DNA from 3 places in the Pseudomonas sp. GW822-FHT01E03 genome. Region 3 is predicted to be linked to each of the others. Evidence: predicted binding sites of a transcription regulator. Region 3 holds the regulator's gene; each other region holds the start of a gene.
What was found. The regulator FliA, encoded in region 3, starts transcription of late flagellar genes. The targets are predictions, from matches to a motif close to CTAAAGTTTNNNNNNNNNNNGCCGNTAA.

Region 1 (5,541 bases), on a different contig from region 3:
ATGAACAGCTACCGCTCGATCATCGCCAGTCTGCCGGAAAACGGCTACTAAACAGACGTGTCGACCACCCTGCCTTCAGCGGGGTGGCCGGCGGCTGGATCTTCCCCCCGCTTAAACATCAGACCTTTCTGTAAGACCTGTGCACGCTCGCTTGTAGGGCATTTCTCTTTCCGCACCACCCCCTTGTAGCCGCCCTGTATTCGCCTAAGTTCTAGCCCTCTTCGCACTCCAGCGACTCCGAGGGACACCTATGCAAACCTACCACCTGTTCATCAGCCACTCGTGGAACTACTCCGACGCCCACGACAATCTCGTGCGCCTGCTCAACGCAAAGCCTGGTTTCACGTACAAGAATTTTTCGGTTCCGCCGGACAACCCGATTGTCGGCGCGAAAACCGACAAACAGCTTGAGGAGGCCATCGAAAACAAGATTCGCCCGTGTTCGGCGGTGTTGATCATGGCCGGGATGTACTCCACCTACAGCAAGTGGATCAACAAGGAAATCGAAATCGCCAAGCGCATGGGCAAGGTGATCATTGCGATCAAGCCGTTCGGTGCCGAGCGCATTTCCACGGTGGTACGTGACGCGGCACATGCCGAATGTGCGTGGAACACCAACAGCATCATCAGCGCGATTCGCGAGCATACGGCGGTGTAACCATGCGCAAGGGACTGTTTATCGGCATCAACGACTACACCCATGTGTCGCGCCTGAGCGGTTGCAGCAATGACGCCATGGCCATGGCCTCCGTGCTGAAAACCGACGCCAATGGCGATCCGAACTTCAAGAACATCGTGCTGACTTCCGCCGAGGACTTCCTGAGCAGGGAAAAACTCGAAGACCAGATCCGCGAGCTGTTTTCCGGTGACTGCAACGTCGCGCTGCTGTACTTCGCCGGCCACGGCAGCTTCGACACCGACACCGACGAAGGCATGTTGATCCCGCAGGATTACAAGAGCGCCAAGGACGGGATTCGCCTCAGCGACATCCTCAACTGGGCGAGCAAGGCCACCAAGATCAAAAACAAAGTGATCATTCTCGATTGTTGCCAGAGCGGCTCGGCCGGCGAACTGCGCGCCTTGCGCAGCGAAGGCAGCGTGGTCGGCGAAGGCATGACCATTTTGACCGCCTGTAAAAAGGAAGAGCCGGCGATGGAGGGCATGCAGCACGGCGTGTTCACCGGATTGCTGCTCCAGGCCCTGCACGGCGGAGCCGCGAACATCCTGGGCAAGATCACCCCCGGCAGCCTCTATTCGTTTGTCGACAATGCCCTTGATGCCTGGGAACAGCGTCCGGTGTTCAAGACCAATGTCTCGCAGTTCATTTCCCTGCGCGAAGTGTCACCGCTGATCCCCAAGGAAATCCTGCGCAAACTCCCCGAATGGTTTGCCGAAGCAGAGTCGGTGTACCCCCTCGCCCCCAGCTTTGAGCCCACTGAGCCCGAGTTCAACCCGGAACAGGGCGAGGTCTTCGCCCAGTTGCAAAAGTGCAACCGCCACAGCCTGGTCGAACCGGTGGACGCCGAACACATGTACTACGCCGCCATCCACTCCACCGGCTGCCGCCTCACCGCCCTCGGCGCCTATTACCGCGAACTCGCGATCAAGGGACATTTCTGATGCCAGTGTTTATCAGCTACCGCCACATGGACCGCGCCCACGCGATCAACATCAACACGCGCCTGATGCAGGCCAACATCAAGACCTACCTCGACGTACTGGATGCCGAATCCCAGACCACCGACGACATCACCGGGGTGATCACCCGCAACATCAGCGAATGCACACACCTGCTGGCGGTAGTGTCGGAGAAAACCGCACTGTCCTGGTGGGTGCCGTTCGAAATAGGCGAAGCGACCATCACCAACCGGCGCATCTGCTCGTTCAAGACCGGCCCGACAGAGCTGCCGCTGTACCTCGACAAATGGCCGAAGCTGACCAGCGACCGGGACATCGAGTTCTTCATCGATGCCTATCGCAACGAGTCGATGCTCAAGCGCTCGATGTCACTGGATTCGGTGACCGGTAGCGAGTCGGTGCGCAGAGTTAACAAATCCAATGCGGATCGCTTTCACGCAGACCTCAAGTCCCGAATCATCCGCGGCTTTTAACGTAGGAAACACCCACAAAAAAGCCGACATCGCTGTCGGCTTTTTTGTCGGTCACTGCTTGGGCGGTTCAGCCGGTTTGGCTGGCTCACCCGGCTTCGGTGCCGGATCATCGAACAGATTCAGACGCTCGCGCAGTTCGTGCGCCGGCAGCGGTTCCTTGTCCGCCGGCAACGCGTTCGGGTCGACCGGTGCAGCCGGTGCGGCTCCCGGCGCAGCCGAACCTTGCGGTGCATCGGGAGCAGGTTCAGCACCTTGCGAACCTTCGATGGCACGCTGGGCTTTCTTGGTCAGCACCACGATGTCGATACGGCGGTTGACCGGGTTGAACGGATGCTCGCGATCGAACAGGGCCGACGAGGCATAACCGACCACGCGCGCCACCTGCGCATCCGGATAGCTGCCCGCCACCAGCGCACGCCGTGCGGCGTTGGCACGGTTGGCCGACAGTTCCCAGTTACCGAAATCACCGGTGCCGGTGTATGGCTTGGCATCGGTGTGGCCGCTGATACTGATCTTGTTCGGCACCGCCTTGATGGTGTCGGCCATGGCCAGCAGGATGTCTTCGAAATACGGCTTCAAGCGCGCTGAACCTGAATCGAACATCGGGCGGTTTTCCGCGTCCATGATCTGGATTCGCAGGCCGTCCGGCGTGATTTCGAACAGGATCTGATCCTTGAACTTCTGCATCTGCGGGTTTTCTTCGACCTTGTTCTGCAGTTCTTGCAGCAACAGCTCGAGGCGCTCTTTTTCGACCTGCTCGGCCATGCCTTCGACCTGATCGGTATCGATGGTGACCTTATCCGGCTGCGGCTGGGACTTCACCTCGGGGTTGAGAGTGTTTTCCGGCGCCAGGGTCGGCGTGCCGCCCAGATCGATGATGTAGGGCGTGCCACTTTCGGAAAAGCCGATCGGGTCCTTGAAGTAACCGGCGATGGCAATTTTCTGTTCCGGCGTAGCGGTGGACAACAGCCACAACACCAGGAAGAACGCCATCATCGCCGTGGCGAAGTCGGCGAAGGCGATTTTCCAGGCGCCCCCGTGATGCCCGCCGGCGATGCGCTTGACGCGCTTGATGATTATCGGCTGGTTATTTTCCATGGCTTAACGACCGCGAACCGCTTGTTCCAGCTCGGCGAAGCTTGGACGGTGCGCCGGGTACAGGACCTTGCGCCCGAACTCCACGGCCAGCGATGGCGGCATGCCGGAAGCCGAAGCCACCAGCGAAGCCTTGATGGCTTCATAGACGTTCAGCTCTTCCTTGGCATCATGGGCCAGGGAATGGGCCAGCGGGCCGAAGAAGCCGTAGGCGGCGAGAATACCGAAGAAGGTACCCACCAGTGCCGCACCTACGTGCAGGCCGATGGACTTCTGGTCGCCTTCACCCAGCGAAGCCATGGTCACCACGATACCCAGTACCGCCGCGACGATACCGAAACCGGGCATGGCGTCGGCGATGCCGTTGACCGCGTGGGATGGGTGTTCGAGGTCTTCCTTGAGGCTGAACAGCTCCATGTCGAACAGGCCTTCCAGCTCGTGGGGAGCCATGTTGCCGGAAGACATGATGCGCAGGTAATCGCAGATGAACGCGGTCATGCGCTCGTCCTTGAGTACCGTCGGGTACTTCGCGAAGATCGGACTCGCAGCGGCATCTTCGATGTCGCCTTCGATGGCCATCATGCCTTCGCGGCGGCTCTTGTTGAGGATCTCGTAGATCAGGCCCAGCACTTCAAGATAGAAGGCGTGGTTGAAACGTGAACTGAACATGCTCAGGGACTTCTTGAGCACGTGCATCGTCATGTAGCCGGGGTTGGCCTGCAAGAAGGCGCCGAGGGCAGCACCGCCAATGATCATGACCTCGAAAGGTTGTATCAGGGCGGCAATCTTGCCGTGGGAAAGCACGTATCCGCCGAGCACGCTCGCGAATACGACGATGATGCCGATAATTTTAGCCATAGGTTAGGAGAGCACTTACTGAGTCGGGTTCAAGGTCATATTCGGAAGTTAAAAAATCTCTTCTTCTACTTATCGGCAAAACTGCGCCAGACTATAGCCCGTTCAGGCGAAAAGCTAATTTGACCCCATCCGGGCACAGGTAATGTTGACGATGATCGCCTCCCACCATGGTTAACGAAACGAACGTTCCAACGCCAAAACCAACGACCCTCGAAGGCTGGGTCAAGCTGCTCGATGGCGTACGTCTTCCCGTCCCGCAAGCCAGCCATGACCGTGTCTGCAAGGCCATCCGAGATAATCGCAGCTCGCTGCGCGACATCGCCGACCTCATGCAAGGCAGCCCGGCCCTGGCCTTGAGCGTGATTCGCGAAGCCAACCGGCATACCCATGGCAGCATGACCGAGCCTGCGGAAAACCTTGAAATTGCAATCAACCGCCTCGGTTTGACGCGCACCGAAGAACTGCTCGCGCGGCTACCCGCCGAACCCGAGCTCGAGATTCCCAAAGCCCTGCGTCAGTTGCAGATGATCAGCCAGCACGCCACGCAACAGGCCAACGGTTTTTTTGCCAGTCGCCTGGCGCGCCTGTGGCAGGACATCCACTGGGGCAGCCTGCTGTTTCTTTCGCCCCTGTGGCCGCTGGCACTGACCCATCCGAAACTGCTCGAAGACTGGGAGCTGCGGGTCATCCATAAAGGCGAGTCGGCACGCAAAGTCGAGCAGCAACTGTTTGGCGTACGCCTGCTGGATATCGGCCAGGCGCTGGTGGAGGTCTGGCGCTTGCCGATCTGGGTGCAGCAAGGCTATCGATTGCTGCTCACCGAGCAGCGGGAACTGGTGAAAGTCCTGCGCATCGCCCGTGACAGCGACCATCCACTGCGTCAGCAGAATCGCCTTGACGACGATCCGACCCTGCGCCGCTGGCTCAATCAACCGGCCAATACAGTGCTGCTGGCCAATGGGCTGGCGCTGTCGGCGCAACACGCCTGGGACAGCCCCCACAGCGAGCGCTGGCAGTACCTGACCAGCCTTTACCTGCAAATGCCGATGGACGAACTGCAGCAGCAATTGCACCAGCAAGCCGCCAACAGCGCACGCCAACACGCCATGCCCGACCTCTGGCACCCCGCCGAGTCGCTGATCTGGCCGTGGGGCATGAACCGTGTCCACGCAGGCTTGCTGCCGGCAGCGGCACCTACCGCCGAAGACCTGGCGAAGTGGCGCAAGCAATGCGCCGAGTTGCTGGTCGAGCCAAGCCGTTTCACTAACGCCATGCACTTGACCATCGCCGCCCGGGACGCCCTCGTGGCCTGCGGCATGCGCCGGGTGATGATCCTGATGGCCGATCGCACCCACGCCAACCTGCGCGTGCACCAGACGGCCGGCCTGTCGAAGGAAGCGGCCGGGTTGAATTTCGTGGTCAGCCATAGCAACGTGTTGCAACGCCTGCTCGCGCAGCAGGCCCAGGTGCGCCTGAC
Region 2 (5,541 bases), on a different contig from region 3:
ATAGCCGAGATCGGAAGCTGGAGCTTGTCGATAGAACCCGGTTATTAGCCAGCTACTGAAAACAGAGCTAGGTTTAATGTTCTGCCCATCCCCTCAGTCCGTAGCCGTGCGGACTCAAAGGAGTGATTGCAATGCCGTCCCTCGATAGCCTGAATACGCTCAAGACCCTGCAAGTCGGCAACAAGACCTACCACTACTTCAGCCTGCCCGAGGCCGCCAAAAGCCTGGGTGATCTGGACAAGTTGCCGATGTCGTTGAAAGTCCTGCTGGAAAACCTGCTGCGCTGGGAGGACGAAAAAACCGTCACCGGTGCCGACCTCAAGGCATTGGCCGCGTGGCTCAAGGAGCGTCGTTCCGACCGCGAGATCCAGTACCGCCCCGCGCGGGTGCTGATGCAGGACTTCACCGGCGTACCGGCGGTGGTCGACCTGGCCGCGATGCGCGCGGCGATGGCCAAGGCCGGCGGCAATCCGCAACGGATCAACCCGCTGTCGCCGGTGGACCTGGTGATCGACCACTCGGTGATGGTCGACAAGTTCGCCAGCAGCAGCGCCTTCGAGCAGAACGTCGACATTGAAATGCAGCGCAATGGCGAGCGCTATGCGTTCCTGCGCTGGGGCCAGAGTGCCTTCGACAATTTCAGCGTGGTGCCGCCGGGCACCGGGATCTGCCACCAGGTGAATCTTGAATACCTCGGCCGCACGGTCTGGACCAAGGACGAGGACGGCCGCACTTACGCCTTCCCGGACACTCTGGTTGGCACCGATTCCCACACCACCATGATCAACGGCCTCGGCGTGCTTGGCTGGGGTGTCGGCGGTATCGAGGCGGAAGCGGCGATGCTCGGGCAACCGGTGTCGATGCTGATTCCCGAAGTCATCGGTTTCAAACTCACCGGCAAGCTCAAGGAAGGCATCACCGCCACCGACCTGGTGCTGACCGTGACCCAGATGCTGCGCAAGAAAGGCGTGGTGGGCAAATTCGTCGAATTCTACGGCGACGGCCTTGCCGACCTGCCCCTGGCCGACCGCGCGACCATCGCCAACATGGCCCCGGAATACGGCGCCACCTGCGGTTTCTTCCCGGTGGACGACATCACGCTGGAATACCTGCGCCTGTCCGGCCGGCCCCCGGAAACGGTGCAACTGGTCGAGGCCTACAGCAAGGCCCAGGGCCTGTGGCGCCTGCCCGGCCAGGAACCGGTGTTCACCGACAGCCTGGCGCTGGACATGGGCAGCGTCGAAGCCTGCCTCGCGGGGCCGAAACGCCCGCAGGACCGGGTGACGCTGCCGAATGTCGCGCAAGCGTTCAGCGACTTCACCGACCTGCAATTCAAGCCCACCAGCAAGGAAGAAGGCCGTCTGGAAAGTGAAGGCGGTGGCGGTGTTGCCGTCGGCAATGCCGATATGGCCGGCGAAGCGGATTACGATTACGAAGGCCAGACCTATCGCCTGAAAAACGGCGCCGTGGTCATCGCCGCGATCACCTCCTGCACCAACACCTCCAACCCCAGCGTGATGATGGCCGCCGGGCTGGTGGCGAAGAAGGCCGTGGAAAAAGGCCTGAAACGCAAACCCTGGGTGAAGAGCTCGCTGGCCCCCGGCTCGAAAGTGGTCACCGACTACTACAAGGCGGCCGGCCTGACCCAGTACCTCGATGAATTGGGCTTTGCCCTGGTCGGCTATGGCTGCACCACTTGCATCGGCAACTCCGGGCCGCTGTCGGAGCCCATCGAGAAAGCCATCCAGCAAGCCGACCTCACCGTGGCCTCCGTGCTCTCGGGCAATCGCAACTTCGAAGGCCGGGTGCATCCATTGGTGAAAACCAACTGGCTGGCCTCCCCGCCGCTGGTGGTGGCCTATGCGCTGGCCGGCACGGTGCGCACCGACCTCAGCCGCGAGCCGCTGGGCGATGGCAAGGACGGCAAACCGGTGTACCTGCGGGACATCTGGCCAAGCAGCAAGGAAATTGCCGACGCCGTGAATCAGGTCAACACCGCCATGTTCCACAAGGAGTACGCCGAAGTGTTTGCCGGTGACGAACAATGGCAGGCGATCAAGGTTCCGCAGGCGGCGACCTATGTCTGGCAGGACGACTCGACTTACATCCAGCACCCGCCGTTCTTCGACGACATCGGCGGCCCAGCGCCCGTGGTCAAGGATGTCAGCGGCGCCAGGATCCTCGCACTGCTCGGCGACTCGGTGACCACCGACCACATCTCCCCGGCCGGCAACATCAAGGTCGACAGCCCGGCAGGGCAATACCTGCGCGACAAAGGCGTGGAACCGCGGGACTTCAACTCCTACGGCTCGCGGCGTGGCAACCATGAAGTAATGATGCGCGGCACCTTCGCCAACATTCGCATACGCAACGAAATGCTCGGCGGCGAAGAAGGCGGCAACACCCGCTACATTCCCACCGAGGAAAAAATGTCGATCTACGACGCCGCCATGCGCTATCAGGCTTCGGGCACGCCGCTGGTGGTGATCGCCGGCCAGGAATACGGCACCGGCTCGAGTCGCGACTGGGCGGCCAAGGGCACCAACCTGCTGGGGGTGAAAGCAGTCGTCGCCGAAAGCTTCGAACGGATTCACCGCTCCAACCTGGTGGGCATGGGCGTGCTGCCGTTGCAATTCAAGCTGGATCAGAACCGCAAGAGCCTGAAACTGGGTGGCAGCGAAACCCTGGACATCCTCGGCTTGACCGGCGTCGAGCTGACGCCACGGATGAACCTGACGCTGGTCATCACCCGCGAAGACGGCAGCCGCGAGAAGATCGAGGTGTTGTGCCGCATCGATACACTCAATGAGGTGGAGTACTTCAAGTCCGGAGGGATTCTGCATTATGTGTTGCGGCAGTTGATCGCGTCTTGACCGACCGCTGACAAAGACACCGCCTTCGGGCGGTGTCTTTGTTTGGGCCACGAAAAGCCATGTGGGAGCGAGCTTGCTCGCGATATGGAGAGAACATTCAACATTGTTGCCGACAGTCGGTAAGCTATCGCGCGCAAGCTCGCTCCCACAGGGGTTTGACAGTGCATCGCAAATCCCGACAAAAGGACTTCAAATGATTGCCCTGCCATGGACGCTTCTGGCTCTGCTTTCCTTCGGCTACGGACTGGCGCTGACCTACGGCCATCTCGGCTGGCTCTCGGCAATCTCGGTGTTCCTGTTGCTGGTCGCAGGTGTCGCCGTCCGCCAACGCGACATCCCTTTTGCCCGCAACCTCGGCCACGGCCTGTTCATCGTCCTGGCCCTGGCATTGGCGACGCATTGGCTACCCGGCTTCTATAACGGTCGCGCCATCGACCCCCAGCGTTTTACCGACAATGCCGTGTCATTCGCCATGCACCTGAACCTGGACAAACCGCTGATCGGCTTCTGGCTGTTACTGGTTTGCCCGTGGATTGTCGGCCGCCGTTCGCTTCGGTTGTCACTGTATGCCACCGTACTGGCCCTGACCTTGAGCGCCATGCTGGCATTGGGTGGCGCGCTGTTGCTGGGCGTAATCGCCTGGGCGCCGAAATGGCCGGATCAAGCCTGGCTGTGGTTGCTGAACAATCTGCTGCTGGTGACGCTGGTCGAAGAGGCGCTGTTCCGTGGCTACATCCAGGGCGGCCTGACCCGGTATCTCAAAGACCGGCCCTACGGTGAACACCTCGCCCTGCTGCTGGCGTCATTGGTCTTCGGCCTGGCCCATGCCGGCGCGGGATGGCAGTGGGTATTGCTGGCAACGCTGGCCGGGGTCGGCTATGGCCTGGCCTATCGGTTCGGGGGGCTGGGTGCCGCCATCGCCAGCCACTTTGGCCTGAACCTGCTGCACTTCGGTCTGTTCACCTATCCGATGCTCGCCGGCTGACGCAAGGGTCATTTTGCGACGCATTGCCGATTATCGAAAAATAATCTCAACAATCCGCCAGCCTTGCCGATACAGCCCTTGAAAGCCTTGCGGATTAAAAAAGCCATGCGTAACAACCAGCCAATTACACAACGCGAGCGGACCTTCCCGGCTCAGCAACGGTTGATTTCCACCACCGATGCCAAGGGCATGATCACCTACTGTAACGACGCTTTCGTCGAGATCAGCGGGTTTTCCCGAGAGGAATTGATCCGTGCACCGCACAACCTGGTCCGTCACCCCGACGTCCCGGCGGCGGTGTTCGCACACATGTGGGACACGCTGAAACAAGGCTTGCCATGGATGGGCATTGTCAAGAATCGCTGCAAGACCGGTGATCATTACTGGGTGAACGCCTATGTGACACCGATCTTCGAAGGCAATCAGGTGATCGGTTATGAGTCGGTGCGGGTCAAGCCCACCGCCGAACAGATCCGCCGTGCCGAAGCGCTCTACCAGCGCATCAACCAGGGCAAGTCAGCCATTCCCTCCTCGGATAAATGGTTGCCGATCCTGCAGGACTGGCTGCCGTTCATTCTGGTCAGCCAATTGAGCTTCATGATCGGTGCCTCGTTGAACTCCCACTGGGGGTTTGCCCTGGCTGCCGGTCTTTCGGTGCCACTGGGCCTGATGGGCCTCCAGTGGCAACAGCGAGGCCTCAAGCGTTTGCTGCGCCTGGCCGAGCAGACTACCTCCGATCCGTTGATCGCACAGATGTACACCGACAGTCGCGGCGCCCAGGCGCGTCTGGAAATGTCCATCCTCAGTCAGGAAGCACGCCTGAAAACCTGCCTGACGCGTCTGCAGGACACGGCCGAACACCTGACCGATCAGGCCCGACAGTCCGACGCCCTGGCGCACAACAGCTCCAGCGGCCTGGAACGTCAACGGGTCGAGACCGAGCAAGTGGCCACCGCGGTCAACCAGATGGCCGCGACCACCCAGGAAGTCGCCAGCCACGTGCAACGCACCGCCGACGCCACCCAGGAAGCCAACCGCCTGACCGGTCGTGGTCGTGACATCGCCGGGGAAACCCGCGAAGCCATCCAGCGCCTGTCGGTAGTCGTCGGTGAAACCGGCGTCACCGTGACCCAACTGGCCAAGGACAGCAACGAAATCGGCGGCGTGGTCGACGTGATCAAAGGCATCGCCGACCAGACCAACCTGCTGGCCCTGAACGCCGCCATCGAAGCGGCCCGTGCCGGCGAAATGGGTCGTGGTTTTGCGGTGGTGGCCGACGAAGTCCGTCAGCTGGCGCAACGCACCAGTGAGTCCACCGGGCAGATTCACGCACTGATCGCCAAGCTCCAGCACACCGCCGGCACTGCCGTGCAAACCATGGAAGCCGGGCATCGTCAGGCGGAAGAAGGCGTGGCGCGGGTACTGGAAGCGGACCAGGCCCTGGTGGGGATCAGCGAAGCGGTGGCCAACATCACCGACATGACCACCCAGATCGCCGCCGCGACCGAAGAGCAAAGTGCCGTGGCCGAAGAGATCAGCCGCAACATCAGCAACATTTCGGAACTGGCGGACCAGACCTCGGAACAAGCACAGAACTCGGCGTTGCTGAGTGAAGAGCTGACCAAGACTGCCAATACACAGTATTCGTTGGTGGAGCGGTTTAACCGCTGATTGCTGCTGGAA
Region 3 (12,705 bases):
GTCCGGTTCGGAGGACATGGGCAAGCAAATCAATCGCCAGATGTTCGCTTCGCCCAAGGCGCTGGCGGTGGCAGCCGGTTTGATGGCGGTCATGGGCCTGGTGCCCGGCATGCCGCACTTCTCGTTCCTGAGCATGGCGGCCCTGGCGGCCGGTGGCGCTTACCTGTTCTGGAAAAAGCAGAACGTCGCCAATGTTCACGCCCTGCAAGAGGTCAAGCGCCAGCAGGAGTTGCTGCCGTCGCCGGCCCGCGCACAGGAAACCAAGGAGCTTGGCTGGGATGACGTGACACCGATCGACATGATCGGCCTGGAGGTGGGTTATCGCCTGATTCCGCTGGTGGACCGCAACCAGGGCGGGCAGTTGCTGGCGCGGATCAAGGGCGTGCGCAAGAAGCTGTCCCAGGATCTGGGCTTCCTGATGCCCACGGTGCATATCCGCGACAACCTCGACCTGGCGCCGAGTGCCTATCGCCTGACCCTCATGGGAGTGATCCTGGCCGAAGCGGAGATTTACCCGGATCGCGAGCTGGCGATCAACCCGGGGCAGGTCTACGGCACGCTCAACGGCATTACCGCCAAAGATCCGGCTTTCGGCCTGGAGGCGGTCTGGATCGAAATCAGCCAGCGCGCCCAGGCGCAATCCCTCGGTTATACGGTGGTCGATGCCAGTACAGTAGTGGCTACTCACTTGAACCAGATACTCTACAAGCATTCCAGTGAGCTGATCGGTCACGAAGAAGTGCAGCAACTCATGCAATTGCTGGCCAAAAGCTCGCCGAAACTGGCCGAGGAGCTGGTGCCGGGCGTGGTTTCGCTGTCGCAGTTGCTCAAGGTGTTGCAAGCGCTGTTGGCCGAACAGGTGCCTGTTCGCGATATCCGCAGTATTGCCGAGGCGATCGCCAACAATGCCGCCAAGAGTCAAGATACCGCCGCGCTGGTGGCTGCCGTGCGGGTTGGCGTATCCCGCGCAATCGTCCAAAGCATTGTAGGTACTGAGTCGGAGCTGCCAGTTATCACGCTGGAGCCAAGGTTGGAACAGATATTGCTCAATAGTCTGCAAAAGGCAGGACAAGGCTCGGAAGAGGGCGTTCTGCTGGAGCCAAGCATGGCTGAGAAGCTGCAACGTTCGTTGATCGACGCGGCGCAGCGTCAGGAGATGCAAGGTCAGCCGGTGATTCTGCTGGTGGCCGGTCCGGTTCGCGCGATGCTCTCGCGATTTGGCCGGCTCGCAGTCCCGGGTTTGCATGTGTTGGCTTACCAGGAAATCCCTGACAACAAGCAAGTGACCATCGTTGCGACAGTAGGGCCCAACGGCTGAGGTAGTGGTTTATGCAAGTTAAGCGTTTTTTCGCCGCCGATATGCGTCAGGCCATGAAGCTGGTTCGCGATGAGCTGGGCGCTGATGCCGCCATCATTGGCAACCGCCGGATCGCCGGGGGGGTCGAACTGACAGCTGCGCTGGATTACAAGTTGTCGGCGCTGGCGCCGCGGGTTCCGAACATGGAACTCGAAGACGAATTGCGCAAGACTCAGTCGCGGATCGTCACCGCCCAGGCCGAATTGAGCCTGCGTGGCGATGGCGAGAGCGACAATGCAACCAATCGCCAACTGTTCGCCGGATTGCCGTTGACTGCCGCCGAGCCTCTGATCGAGCCGACCTACGCCGAACCCCGTCGCCCCGCGCCGGCCGCTGCGCCAGCGTCCGGTGGCGTGGACCCGCGCGCGTTCGACTCGATGCGTTTCGAGCTCAACAGCCTGCGCGAACTCATGGAAGTACAACTCGGCTCCCTGGCCTGGAATCAGCTGCAAGGCAGCCGTCCGGACCAGGCCAACCTCTGGCGTCGCCTGCAACGTATCGGCCTGTCTGGCCCGCTGTCGCGCGACCTGCTGGCAATGATCACCGAAATCGAAGAGCCTCGTCAGGCCTGGCGTATGTTGCTGGCGCACCTGGCGCGCATGATCGTTACTCCGGACGTCGAGCCGCTGGAAGAGGGCGGAGTGATCGCCATGGTCGGCCCTGCCGGCATGGGCAAGACCACCACCCTGGCCAAGCTGGCCGCCCGTTACGTACTCAAGTACGGCGCGCAGAACATTGCGCTGGTGAGCATGGACAGCTTCCGCATCGGCGCCCAGGAACAGCTCAAGACCCTGGGGCGCATTCTCAATGTGTCGGTGACCCACGTCGATCCCGGCCAGTCCCTGGTGCAGGCCCTGGAGCCGTTGCTGCGCAAACGCGTGGTGCTGATCGATACCGCGGGCCTGCAGGCCAGCGATCCGGCGCTGCGCATGCAGCTCGAAAGCCTGGCCGGTCGCGGCATCAAATCAAAAAATTATCTGGTCCTGGCAACCACCAGCCAGAAACAGGTTCTAACGGCCGCGTATCACAGTTACAAGCGCTGCGGGCTCTCCGGCTGCATTCTGACTAAACTGGACGAAACGGCTAGTCTGGGTGAGGTGTTGAGCCTTGCCATCAGCCATGAACTGCCGGTGGCTTACCTGACCGATGGCCCGCGGATCCCGGATGATTTGCATCTGCCGCGCCGTCATCAATTGGTCAGCCGCGCCGTGAGCGTGCAAATGCAGGAAGAACCCAGCGAAGAAGCCATGGCTGACATGTTCGCTGACATCTACCACAGCCCGACCAAGCAGGTTGGCTGAGGTAATAATGAACAGTTTTTGTACCTACATCGATGGTCTGCCATGCATTGTTCCGTTTGTGAACGCGCAGCCAGTAATGTGGCCTCCGTCTATGCAAGACAAGGTAAAGAAATAACATGGGCAGCATGCATCCCGTACAGGTGATCGCGGTGACCGGCGGCAAAGGTGGCGTCGGGAAAACTAATGTGTCAGTGAACTTGTCCCTGGCTTTGGCCGAACTTGGCCGGCGCGTCATGCTGTTGGACGCCGACCTGGGACTGGCGAACGTCGACGTTCTGCTGGGCCTGACACCCAAACGTACCCTGGCCGACGTGATCGAGGGCCGCTGCGAACTGCGCGATGTATTGCTGCAGGGACCAGGCGGCATCCGTATCGTTCCGGCCGCATCCGGCACTCAGAGCATGGTGCATCTGAGCCCCGCGCAACACGCCGGCCTGATCCAGGCCTTCAGTGATATCGGCGATAACCTCGACGTACTGGTGATCGACACCGCTGCGGGCATTGGTGACTCGGTAGTCAGTTTCGTCCGCGCAGCCCAGGAAGTGCTGCTGGTGGTGTGCGACGAGCCGACCTCGATCACCGATGCCTACGCCTTGATCAAGTTGCTCAATCGCGACTACGGCATGAACCGCTTCCGCGTCCTGGCCAACATGGCCCAGAGCCCGCAGGAAGGACGCAACCTGTTCGCCAAGTTGACCAAGGTCACGGATCGCTTCCTCGACGTCGCCCTGCAATACGTCGGTGCGGTGCCTTACGACGAAAGCGTGCGCAAGGCCGTGCAGAAGCAGCGCGCCGTCTACGAGGCCTTCCCGCGTTCCAAGTGCTCGCTGGCGTTCAAGGCCATCGCGCAGAAGGTTGATACCTGGCCGCTGCCTGCCAACCCGCGCGGGCACCTGGAGTTTTTCGTCGAGCGCCTCGTGCAGCAGACAGCAGGACCTGTTCTATGACAGCCAGCGGCTACAACCTCTACAAGAAGTCGGCACGTGATGCGCAGTACGAGCTGATCGAGCGTTACGCGCCGCTGGTTAAACGCATTGCCTACCACTTGCTGGCGCGTTTACCGGCCAGTGTCCAGGTCGAAGACCTGATCCAGGCCGGGATGATTGGCCTGCTTGAAGTGTCGACCAAATATGACGCCGGCAAAGGCGCCAGTTTCGAGACGTACGCGGGCATACGAATCCGCGGCGCCATGCTCGATGAAGTGCGCAAGGGGGACTGGGCGCCACGTTCGGTCCACCGCAATACGCGCATGGTCAGCGATGCCATTCGCTCGATTGAAGCTAAAACCGGCCGTGACGCTAAAGATCACGAAGTTGCGGCCGAACTCCAATTGAGTCTCGACGATTACTACGGGATTTTGAACGACACCCTGGGCAGCCGGCTGTTCAGTTTCGACGACCTGTTGCAGGACGGCGAACACGAAGGGCTGCACGAGGATGGCGCGAGTGCTCATGTCGAGCCGTCGCGCGACCTGGAGGATGAGCGCTTCCAGGCTGCGCTGGCGGATGCGATTGCCAATTTGCCGGAGCGTGAGCGACTGGTGTTGGCGCTGTACTACGACGAAGAGTTGAATCTCAAGGAAATCGGTGAGGTCCTGGGGGTCAGCGAATCGCGGGTCAGCCAGTTACACAGCCAGTGCGCGGCCCGTTTGCGGGGGCGTTTGGGGGAGTGGCGAGCGCGCTGAAGGCAGTGTGGGGGACACTGCGAACGAGGCTGGTGTGGTGTTGAACTGCGCCGGTCGCGATCTGTTGTGCTCCAGACAGTCATTGAGTGCTTTGCCGGATTGATTGAAATGGCGTGTCCAGGTGCTGGGCGCGTTTAAGACTGCTTGGAGGTCGAATTGGACAAGAACATGAAAATCCTCATCGTTGATGACTTCTCAACGATGCGGCGGATCATCAAGAACCTGCTGCGTGACCTTGGGTTCACCAACACCGTCGAGGCCGACGATGGCACTACCGCCATCCCGGTGCTCAACAGCGGAAGCATCGACTTTCTGGTAACGGACTGGAACATGCCTGGCATGACCGGTATCGATCTGCTGCGCCACGTGCGTGCCGATGAAAAGCTCAAGCACCTGCCGGTGCTGATGGTGACCGCTGAAGCCAAGCGCGAACAGATCATCGAAGCGGCCCAGGCCGGCGTTAACGGCTATGTGGTCAAGCCCTTCACGGCCCAGGCGTTGAAAGAAAAAATCGAGAAGATTTTCGAACGCATCGGTTGATGAGTGCGCCACGGGGGAGCTATGGGCAATAACGAAACTTCATTGGGCGATTTTGAATCGACCCTGAAAAAACACGCCGTCGAATTGGTCGAGAGCCTTGAAAAAGGCAAGTTCGGCGACGCGGTGCAATTGATCCATGAGCTCAACCAGACCCGTGACCGCGGCCTGTATCAGGAAGTGGGCAAGCTCACCCGCGAACTGCATAGCGCGATCGTCAATTTCCAGATTGACCCGCACATGCCGCAGGCCGAAGAAGTGTCGCAGATCACCGACGCCACCGAGCGCCTGGGGTATGTGGTCAAGCTGACCGAGGCTGCGGCCAACCGCACCATGGATCTGGTGGAAAGTGCCACACCACTGGTCAATGGCCTGGCCGATGAAGCCAAGGTGTTGAGCGCGGACTGGGGGCGCTTCATGCGTCGCGAAGTCGGCGCCGAAGAGTTTCGTGAACTGGCCCGGCGGGTCGACGGGTTCCTGACGCGCAGCGGCACGGACAATCGCGCGGTGTCGGGCAACCTGAACGACATCCTGCTCGCCCAGGATTACCAGGACCTCACAGGCCAGGTGATCAAGCGTGTGACCCAGTTGGTCACCGAAGTTGAAAGCAACCTGCTCAAGCTCGTGCTGATGGCCAGTCAGGTGGACCGCTTTGCGGGCATCGAACATGACCGTGAAGCGATGCTTGCTGAAAAAGATCCACAAAAACATCTCTCTCAGGGTGAAGGTCCGCAGATTCATGCCGATAAAAGAGAAGACGTTGTGTCCGGTCAGGACGATGTGGACGATTTGCTATCCAGCCTAGGGTTTTAGAATTTTAGGCATTTTAGGTTTTTAGACCTTTAGGAGCACCCCCTTAATGAGCTTCGGCGCCGATGAAGAGATCCTTCAGGATTTCCTGGTTGAGGCCGGCGAGATTCTAGAGCAACTGTCCGAGCAACTGGTCGAGCTGGAAAGCCGCCCGGATGATGCGGATTTGCTCAATGCAATTTTTCGCGGTTTTCACACTGTAAAAGGGGGCGCCGGCTTCCTCCAGCTCAACGAGCTGGTGGAGTGCTGCCACATCGCCGAGAATGTGTTCGACATCCTGCGCAAGGGTGAGCGTCGCGTCGACTCGGAACTGATGGACGTGGTTCTCGAAGCGCTGGACGCGGTGAACAGCATGTTCAGCGAAGTCCGCGAACGCAGCCCGATCACGGCCGCGACACCGGAACTGCTCGCGGCACTGGCCCGTCTGGCCGAGCCGCAATCGGCTGACGAGGCGGCTGCCGCACCTGTCGTCGCCGTGGTCGAAGCGCCTGTGGCTGAAAGCGAGTCGGGCGATATCACCGACAATGAATTCGAACAACTGCTGGACTCGCTGAACGCCGTCAAGGCCCAGGCCGAGGCCCCGGCGGCTGTTCCAGCGCCTGCCGGCAATGCCGCTGGCAGCGACGAAATCACCGATGCCGAGTTCGAGTCGTTGCTCGATCAACTGCACGGTAAAGGCCAGTTCGCCGTTGACGCGGTGGTCCAGGCACCGGCTGCGCCAGAAGCCCCGAAAGCGGCTGGCGACAGTTCCGATATTACTGACGACGAATTCGAAGCACTGCTCGACCAGCTGCACGGCAAGGGTAATTTTGCTGTCGAGGCGCTGGAGTCGGCCATTGCTTCTGTGCCTGCACCCGCGGCACCAAGCGCGGTGGCGGCCGGCAGCGATCTGATTTCCGATCACGAGTTCGAAGCGCTGCTCGACGAATTGCACGGCAAAGGCAAGTTCACTGAGGTGGGCGCGACGGTTGGAACGGAAACCGGCGCCAACGCCTCGGTGGCGGCACCTGCCGCCAAGGCAGCCGCGCCGAAACCGTTGGCCAGGGCCCCCGAGCCAAAAGCCGAAGCGCCGGCCCCGGCAACTGCTGCACCGGCATCGTCCCGTGCCCCGGCCGCGCCACCGGCGGAAAAGCCGGCGAGCGAAGCCGAGACCACCGTACGTGTCGATACCGCGCGTCTGGACGAGATCATGAACATGGTCGGCGAGTTGGTGCTGGTGCGTAACCGCCTGGTCCGCCTGGGCCTCAACAGCGGCGACGAAGCCATGTCCAAGGCCGTGTCGAACCTCGACGTGGTCACCGCCGACTTGCAAACCGCGGTCATGAAGACCCGGATGCAACCGATCAAGAAAGTCTTCGGGCGCTTCCCGCGCCTGGTTCGCGACCTGGCTCGCCAGCTCAAGAAAGAGATCAACCTGGAACTGGTCGGCGAAGAAACCGACCTCGACAAGAACCTCGTCGAGGCCCTGGCCGACCCGCTGGTCCACTTGGTGCGCAACGCGGTTGACCACGGCATCGAGTCGCCGGAAGAACGTGAAGCCTCGGGCAAGGCCCGGGGTGGCAAGGTGATCCTGGCGGCGGAGCAGGAAGGCGACCACATCCTGCTGTCGATCTCCGACGACGGCAAGGGCATGGACCCGAACGTGCTGCGTTCCATCGCGGTAAAACGCGGTGTGATGGACAAGGATGCCGCCGATCGCCTGAGCGACACCGAATGCTACAACCTGATTTTCGCCCCGGGTTTCTCGACCAAGACCGAGATTTCCGACGTATCGGGTCGTGGCGTGGGCATGGACGTGGTGAAAACCAAGATTTCCCAGCTCAACGGCTCGATCAACATCTACTCGGCCAAGGGCCAGGGTTCGAAGATCGTCATCAAGGTGCCGCTGACCCTGGCGATCATGCCGACGCTGATGGTCATGCTCGGTAACCAGGCGTTCGCGTTCCCGCTGGTGAACGTCAACGAGATCTTCCACCTCGACCTGTCGACCACCAACGTCGTGGACGGCCAGGAAGTGGTGATCGTGCGGGACAAGGCGCTGCCATTGTTCTATCTCAAACGCTGGCTGGTCAGCTCCGCCGCTCACGAAGAGCAGCGCGAGGGCCATGTGGTGATCCTTTCGGTGGGCACGCAGAGGATCGGCTTTGTCGTCGATCAACTGGTGGGCCAGGAAGAAGTAGTCATCAAGCCATTGGGCAAAATGCTCCAGGGAACCCCGGGCATGTCCGGCGCCACCATCACCGGTGACGGCCGCATCGCGCTGATTCTCGATGTTCCGAGCATGCTCAAGCGTTACGCCACACGGCGTATTTGATTCTGGTGGAGCGAGGCGCCTGGCCTCGCTCCATCTAATGGAGTGTTTATGGCAGTCAAAGTCCTGGTGGTGGACGATTCGGGGTTTTTCCGCCGCCGCGTCTCGGAAATTCTTTCAGCGGATTCCAATATCCAGGTCGTCGGCACGGCGACCAACGGCAAAGAGGCGATTGATCAGGCACTGGCCCTCAAGCCGGATGTGATCACCATGGACTACGAGATGCCGATGATGGACGGCATCACCGCCGTGCGGCACATCATGCAACGCTGCCCGACCCCGGTCCTGATGTTCTCCTCGCTGACCCACGAAGGCGCCCGGGTCACCCTCGATGCGCTGGATGCCGGCGCGGTGGACTTCCTGCCGAAGAATTTCGAAGACATCTCGCGCAACCCCGAGAAGGTCAAGCAACTGTTGTGCGAGAAGATCCTGAGCATCTCGCGCAGCAATCGTCGCGTCAGCACTTACAGCGCTCCGGCCCCTGTGGCCGCACCTGCTCCAACAGCTGCGCCTTCGAGCGTCGGTAGTTACGGCAGCAGCGCGCCCGTGCGTCCGGCACCGATCCCTGCGCGTACGCATGCGGGCACTGCGTCGTCGCCCGCGCCGAAACGCAAAGCCTTCAAACTGGTGGCCATCGGTACGTCCACCGGCGGCCCGGTCGCCCTGCAGCGAGTGTTGACCCAATTGCCGGCCAACTTCCCGGCCCCGATCGTGCTGGTTCAACACATGCCGGCGGCCTTCACCAAGGCCTTCGCCGAACGCCTGGACAAGCTCTGCCGCATCAGCGTCAAGGAAGCCGAGGATGGCGATATCCTGCGTCCGGGCCTGGCGCTGCTGGCGCCGGGTGGCAAGCAGATGATGATCGACGGCCGCGGCGCGGTGAAAATCCTCCCGGGTGACGAACGTCTCAATTACAAGCCGTGCGTGGACATCACCTTCGGTTCGGCAGCCAAGACCTACGGTGACAAAGTTCTGGCGGTGGTCCTGACCGGCATGGGCGCCGACGGCCGCGAAGGCGCGCGCCTGCTCAAGCAGGGCGGCAGTTCGATCTGGGCCCAGGACGAAGCCAGTTGCGTGATCTACGGCATGCCGATGGCCATCGTCAAAGCCGAGCTTGCCGACGCGGTGTACAGCCTGGACGACATTGGCAAGCACCTGGTCGAGGCCTGTATCTGATGGATGTTTTAAGCCTGATTGGCATCATCATGGCCTTTGTCGCGATCATCGGCGGCAACTACCTTGAAGGCGGTCACCTCGGCGCCCTGGCCAACGGCCCGGCAGCGCTGATCGTGCTCGGCGGCACCATTGGCGCCGCGCTACTGCAATCGCCGATGAGTGCCTTCAAGCGTGCCATGCAGATCCTCGCCTGGATCCTGTTCCCGCCCCGTGTCGATCTGGCCGGTGGCATCGACCGCGTGGTGAACTGGAGCCTGACCGCCCGCAAGGAAGGCCTGCTGGGCCTTGAAGGCATCGCCGATGCCGAGCCCGACAACTACGCACGCAAAGGCCTGCAACTGCTGGTTGACGGCGCCGAGCCGGAAGCGATCCGCAGCATTCTGGAAGTGGACTTCTACACCCAGGAAAGCCGCGACATCGAAGCGGCCAAAGTCTTCGAAAGCATGGGCGGTTACGCGCCGACCATCGGCATCATCGGTGCGGTCATGGGCCTGATTCATGTCATGGGCAACCTCGCTGATCCATCGCAACTGGGCAGCGGTATTGCCGTGGCGTTCGTCGCCACTATCTACGGCGTGGCCAGTGCCAACCTGGTGCTGCTGCCGATTGCCGCCAAACTCAAATCCATCGCGTTGCGCCAGTCGCGTTATCGCGAAATGTTGCTGGAAGGGCTCCTGTCGATCGCGGAAGGTGAAAACCCACGCTCCATTGAGTTGAAGCTTCAGGGCTTCATGGATTAAGGGAATAAGCTCATGGCCCGTCGTCGACATCAGGAAGAACACGTTAACCACGAGCGCTGGCTGGTGTCCTACGCGGACTTCATCACCTTGCTGTTCGCCTTTTTCGTGGTGATGTACTCCATCTCGTCGATCAACGAAGGCAAGTACAAGGTCATTTCCGAGGCATTGATCGGGGTCTTTACCGACTCCGACCGTTCGCTCAAGCCGATCCCCATCGGTGACGAGCGGCCGAAGACCGTGACCCCGGCCAAGCCGCTGGTAAAGGACAGTGACCAGGTCGATGCCGGTATTGCCGGCGCCAGCGATCCACTCAAAAGCATCGCCGACGACATCAGCGCGGCGTTCGGTGACCTGATCAGCTCCAACCAGATGACCGTGCGCGGCAACGAGTTGTGGGTCGAGATCGAGCTCAATTCCAGCCTGCTGTTCGGCAGTGGCGACGCCATGCCCAGCGACATCGCGTTCAACATCATCGACAAGGTCGCGGCGATCCTGAAGCCGTTCGACAACCCGATCCATGTCGAAGGTTTCACTGATGATCAGCCGATCCGCACCGCGCAGTACCCGACCAACTGGGAGCTGTCCTCGGCCCGCTCGGCCAGCATCGTGCGCATGCTGGCGATGCAGGGGGTGAACCCCGGTCGCCTGGCTTCGGTGGGCTACGGCGAGTTTCAGCCGGTGGCCAACAACGCCACCGCTGAAGGCCGCGCCCGCAACCGTCGCGTGGTGCTGGTGGTGTCGCGCAACCTCGATGTTCGCCGCAGCCTGACCGGCACCGGAACCGCCCATGCGCAACCGGATGCCGCATTGAAGCGTGCTGGCACACAAACTGCACCGACCCTGGTCAAGTCGCCGGTACGAGAGAACGCCGTCAATTCTCCGTCACCCGCATTAACACGTTGAGCTATTTCTCGGTCGATCCGTTCGGCCGGGAGGAACAATCCGAATGAGAGTCTGGGCAGTCGCCAATCAAAAGGGTGGTGTCGGTAAAACCACTTCCTCCATCGCTTTAGCCGGTTTACTGGCGGAGGCGGGCAAGCGCGTGGTCGTGGTCGATCTCGACCCCCACGGCTCCATGACCAGCTACTTCGGCTACGATCCCGACGCCCTGGAGCACAGCAGCTACGATTTGTTCCTGCACAAAGGCAACGTGCCCCAAGGCCTGCCGGGTCAACTGCTGCTGTCGACCAGTGACGAACGCATCTCCCTGTTGCCCTCCAGCACCGCACTGGCCACCCTTGAGCGCCAGTCGCCGGGGCAGAGCGGTTTGGGCCTGGTGATTGCCAAGAGCCTGGCGCAACTGTGGCAGGACTTCGATTACGCCGTGATCGACAGCCCGCCATTGCTCGGCGTGCTGATGGTCAATGCCTTGGCGGCGAGCCAGCAACTGGTGATCCCGGTGCAGACCGAGCATCTGGCGGTCAAAGGCCTTGAGCGCATGGTCAACACCCTGGCGATGATCAATCGCTCTCGCAAACAGGCGCTGCCCTTCACCATCGTGCCGACCCTGTTTGACCGCCGCACCCAGGCGTCCCTCGGAACGTTGCGCGTGCTGCGCGACAAATTCCCCGACGAAATCTGGCAAGGCTATATCCCGGTGGACACGCGCCTGCGCGATGCCAGCCGCGCCGGTCTTACGCCTTCGCAATTCGACGGCAAGAGCCGTGGCGTTCTCGCTTACCGTGCGTTGCTCAAGCATCTGCTGGCGGCGCAACTTGTGCCGCAGGTGGCATGAGATGAAACCAATCCCTGTAGGAGCGAGCTTGCTCGCGATGGACGACAACGATTACGTGCGCTGTCTGGATGATCGCGTTTCCCGACAGTTTTTCGCGAGCAAGCTCGCTCCTGCAGGGGGGCAGCCATGAACCGGCCGTTTAAGACCACCTCGCGCCCGCAACTGGCGCTTCAGTCTTATCTGGACAGCTTGCTGCAGGACATCACCGAGGAATTTGCGCCACAAATCGAAGCGCCTCCCCGGGTGGTCGAGGTTGAAGCGGCGCTGGACGAATTCCAGGCGGCAGTGCTCGAAGAACAGGCCCACGATGCGCAGAAAATTGTGGTTGCTCCCGCTCCTGTGGTCACGCCGGTAGCGAAGGCTCCAGTAGCTGTGGTCGAAGCACCGACACCCATGCTGGCGCCGGTATCGACCATCGCACCGTTGCTCCAGGCGTTGGTGCCGCCGGCCGTCGAGGTGCAGCCAGCACCGGAGCCAGCTGTTGTCGAAGTGCCTCAGGCACTGGTGCCGCCAGTCGTCGAAGTTCATCTGCCGCCAAGCAATACGCCGCCACCGGTGGAAACCGACGGTCGTCCGTCCTGGGCTGCCGAACCCTTCGAATGCCTGCTGTTCGATGTCGCCGGCTTGACCCTGGCGGTGCCGCTGGTGTGCCTGGGGTCGATTTACTCCCTGGCCGGTCACGAGTTGACCCCATTGTTCGGCCAGCCCGAATGGTTCCTGGGCATCCTGCCGAGCCAGGCCGGCAATCTCAAGGTGCTCGATACCGCGCGTTGGGTCATGCCCGACCGTTACCGCGACGATTTCAAGCAAGGTCTGCAATACGTGATTTCGGTGCAAGGCTACGAGTGGGGGCTGGCAGTGCATCAGGTCAGCCGCTCGTTGCGTCTGAACCCGAATGAAATCAAATGGAGAAGTCACCGAGGTCAGCGGCCATGGCTCGCCGGCACGGTAATAGAACACATGTGCGCCTTGCTCGATGTCGCCTCACTGGCCGAGTTGATCGCCAGCGGCGGAGCCCGGCACATGTCCAGCGGCAAGCCGGGCCACAAACCGA

Region 1: a site for FliA is predicted at 4,134-4,161, ahead of motA (flagellar motor stator protein MotA). Genes of this name have one in related genera too.
Region 2: a site for FliA is predicted at 3,904-3,931, ahead of AC1RP7_RS17685 (methyl-accepting chemotaxis protein). Genes of this name have one in related genera too.

Annotation. Positions count from the first base shown of each region.
Region 1 is NZ_JBXAOQ010000003.1:414,667-420,207, reverse strand. Features, by position in the region: gene rsgA (small ribosomal subunit biogenesis GTPase RsgA) at 1-51, shown strand, start outside; gene AC1RP7_RS07970 (TIR domain-containing protein) at 251-658, shown strand; gene AC1RP7_RS07965 (caspase family protein) at 661-1,620, shown strand; gene AC1RP7_RS07960 (toll/interleukin-1 receptor domain-containing protein) at 1,620-2,111, shown strand; gene motB (flagellar motor protein MotB) at 2,163-3,209, opposite strand; gene motA (flagellar motor stator protein MotA) at 3,213-4,064, opposite strand; gene AC1RP7_RS07945 (HDOD domain-containing protein) at 4,232-5,541, shown strand, end outside.
Region 2 is NZ_JBXAOQ010000008.1:132,415-137,955, forward strand. Features, by position in the region: gene acnA (aconitate hydratase AcnA) at 132-2,873, shown strand; gene AC1RP7_RS17680 (CPBP family intramembrane glutamic endopeptidase) at 3,067-3,858, shown strand; gene AC1RP7_RS17685 (methyl-accepting chemotaxis protein) at 3,964-5,529, shown strand.
Region 3 is NZ_JBXAOQ010000009.1:186,726-199,430, forward strand. Features, by position in the region: gene flhA (flagellar biosynthesis protein FlhA) at 1-1,318, shown strand, start outside; gene flhF (flagellar biosynthesis GTPase FlhF) at 1,330-2,658, shown strand; gene fleN (flagellar synthesis regulator FleN) at 2,775-3,605, shown strand; gene fliA (RNA polymerase sigma factor FliA) at 3,602-4,342, shown strand; gene AC1RP7_RS19340 (chemotaxis response regulator CheY) at 4,511-4,882, shown strand; gene AC1RP7_RS19345 (protein phosphatase CheZ) at 4,904-5,692, shown strand; gene AC1RP7_RS19350 (chemotaxis protein CheA) at 5,739-8,003, shown strand; gene AC1RP7_RS19355 (protein-glutamate methylesterase/protein-glutamine glutaminase) at 8,052-9,176, shown strand; gene AC1RP7_RS19360 (flagellar motor protein) at 9,176-9,916, shown strand; gene motD (flagellar motor protein MotD) at 9,929-10,819, shown strand; gene AC1RP7_RS19370 (ParA family protein) at 10,863-11,651, shown strand; gene AC1RP7_RS19375 (CheW domain-containing protein) at 11,778-12,705, shown strand, end outside.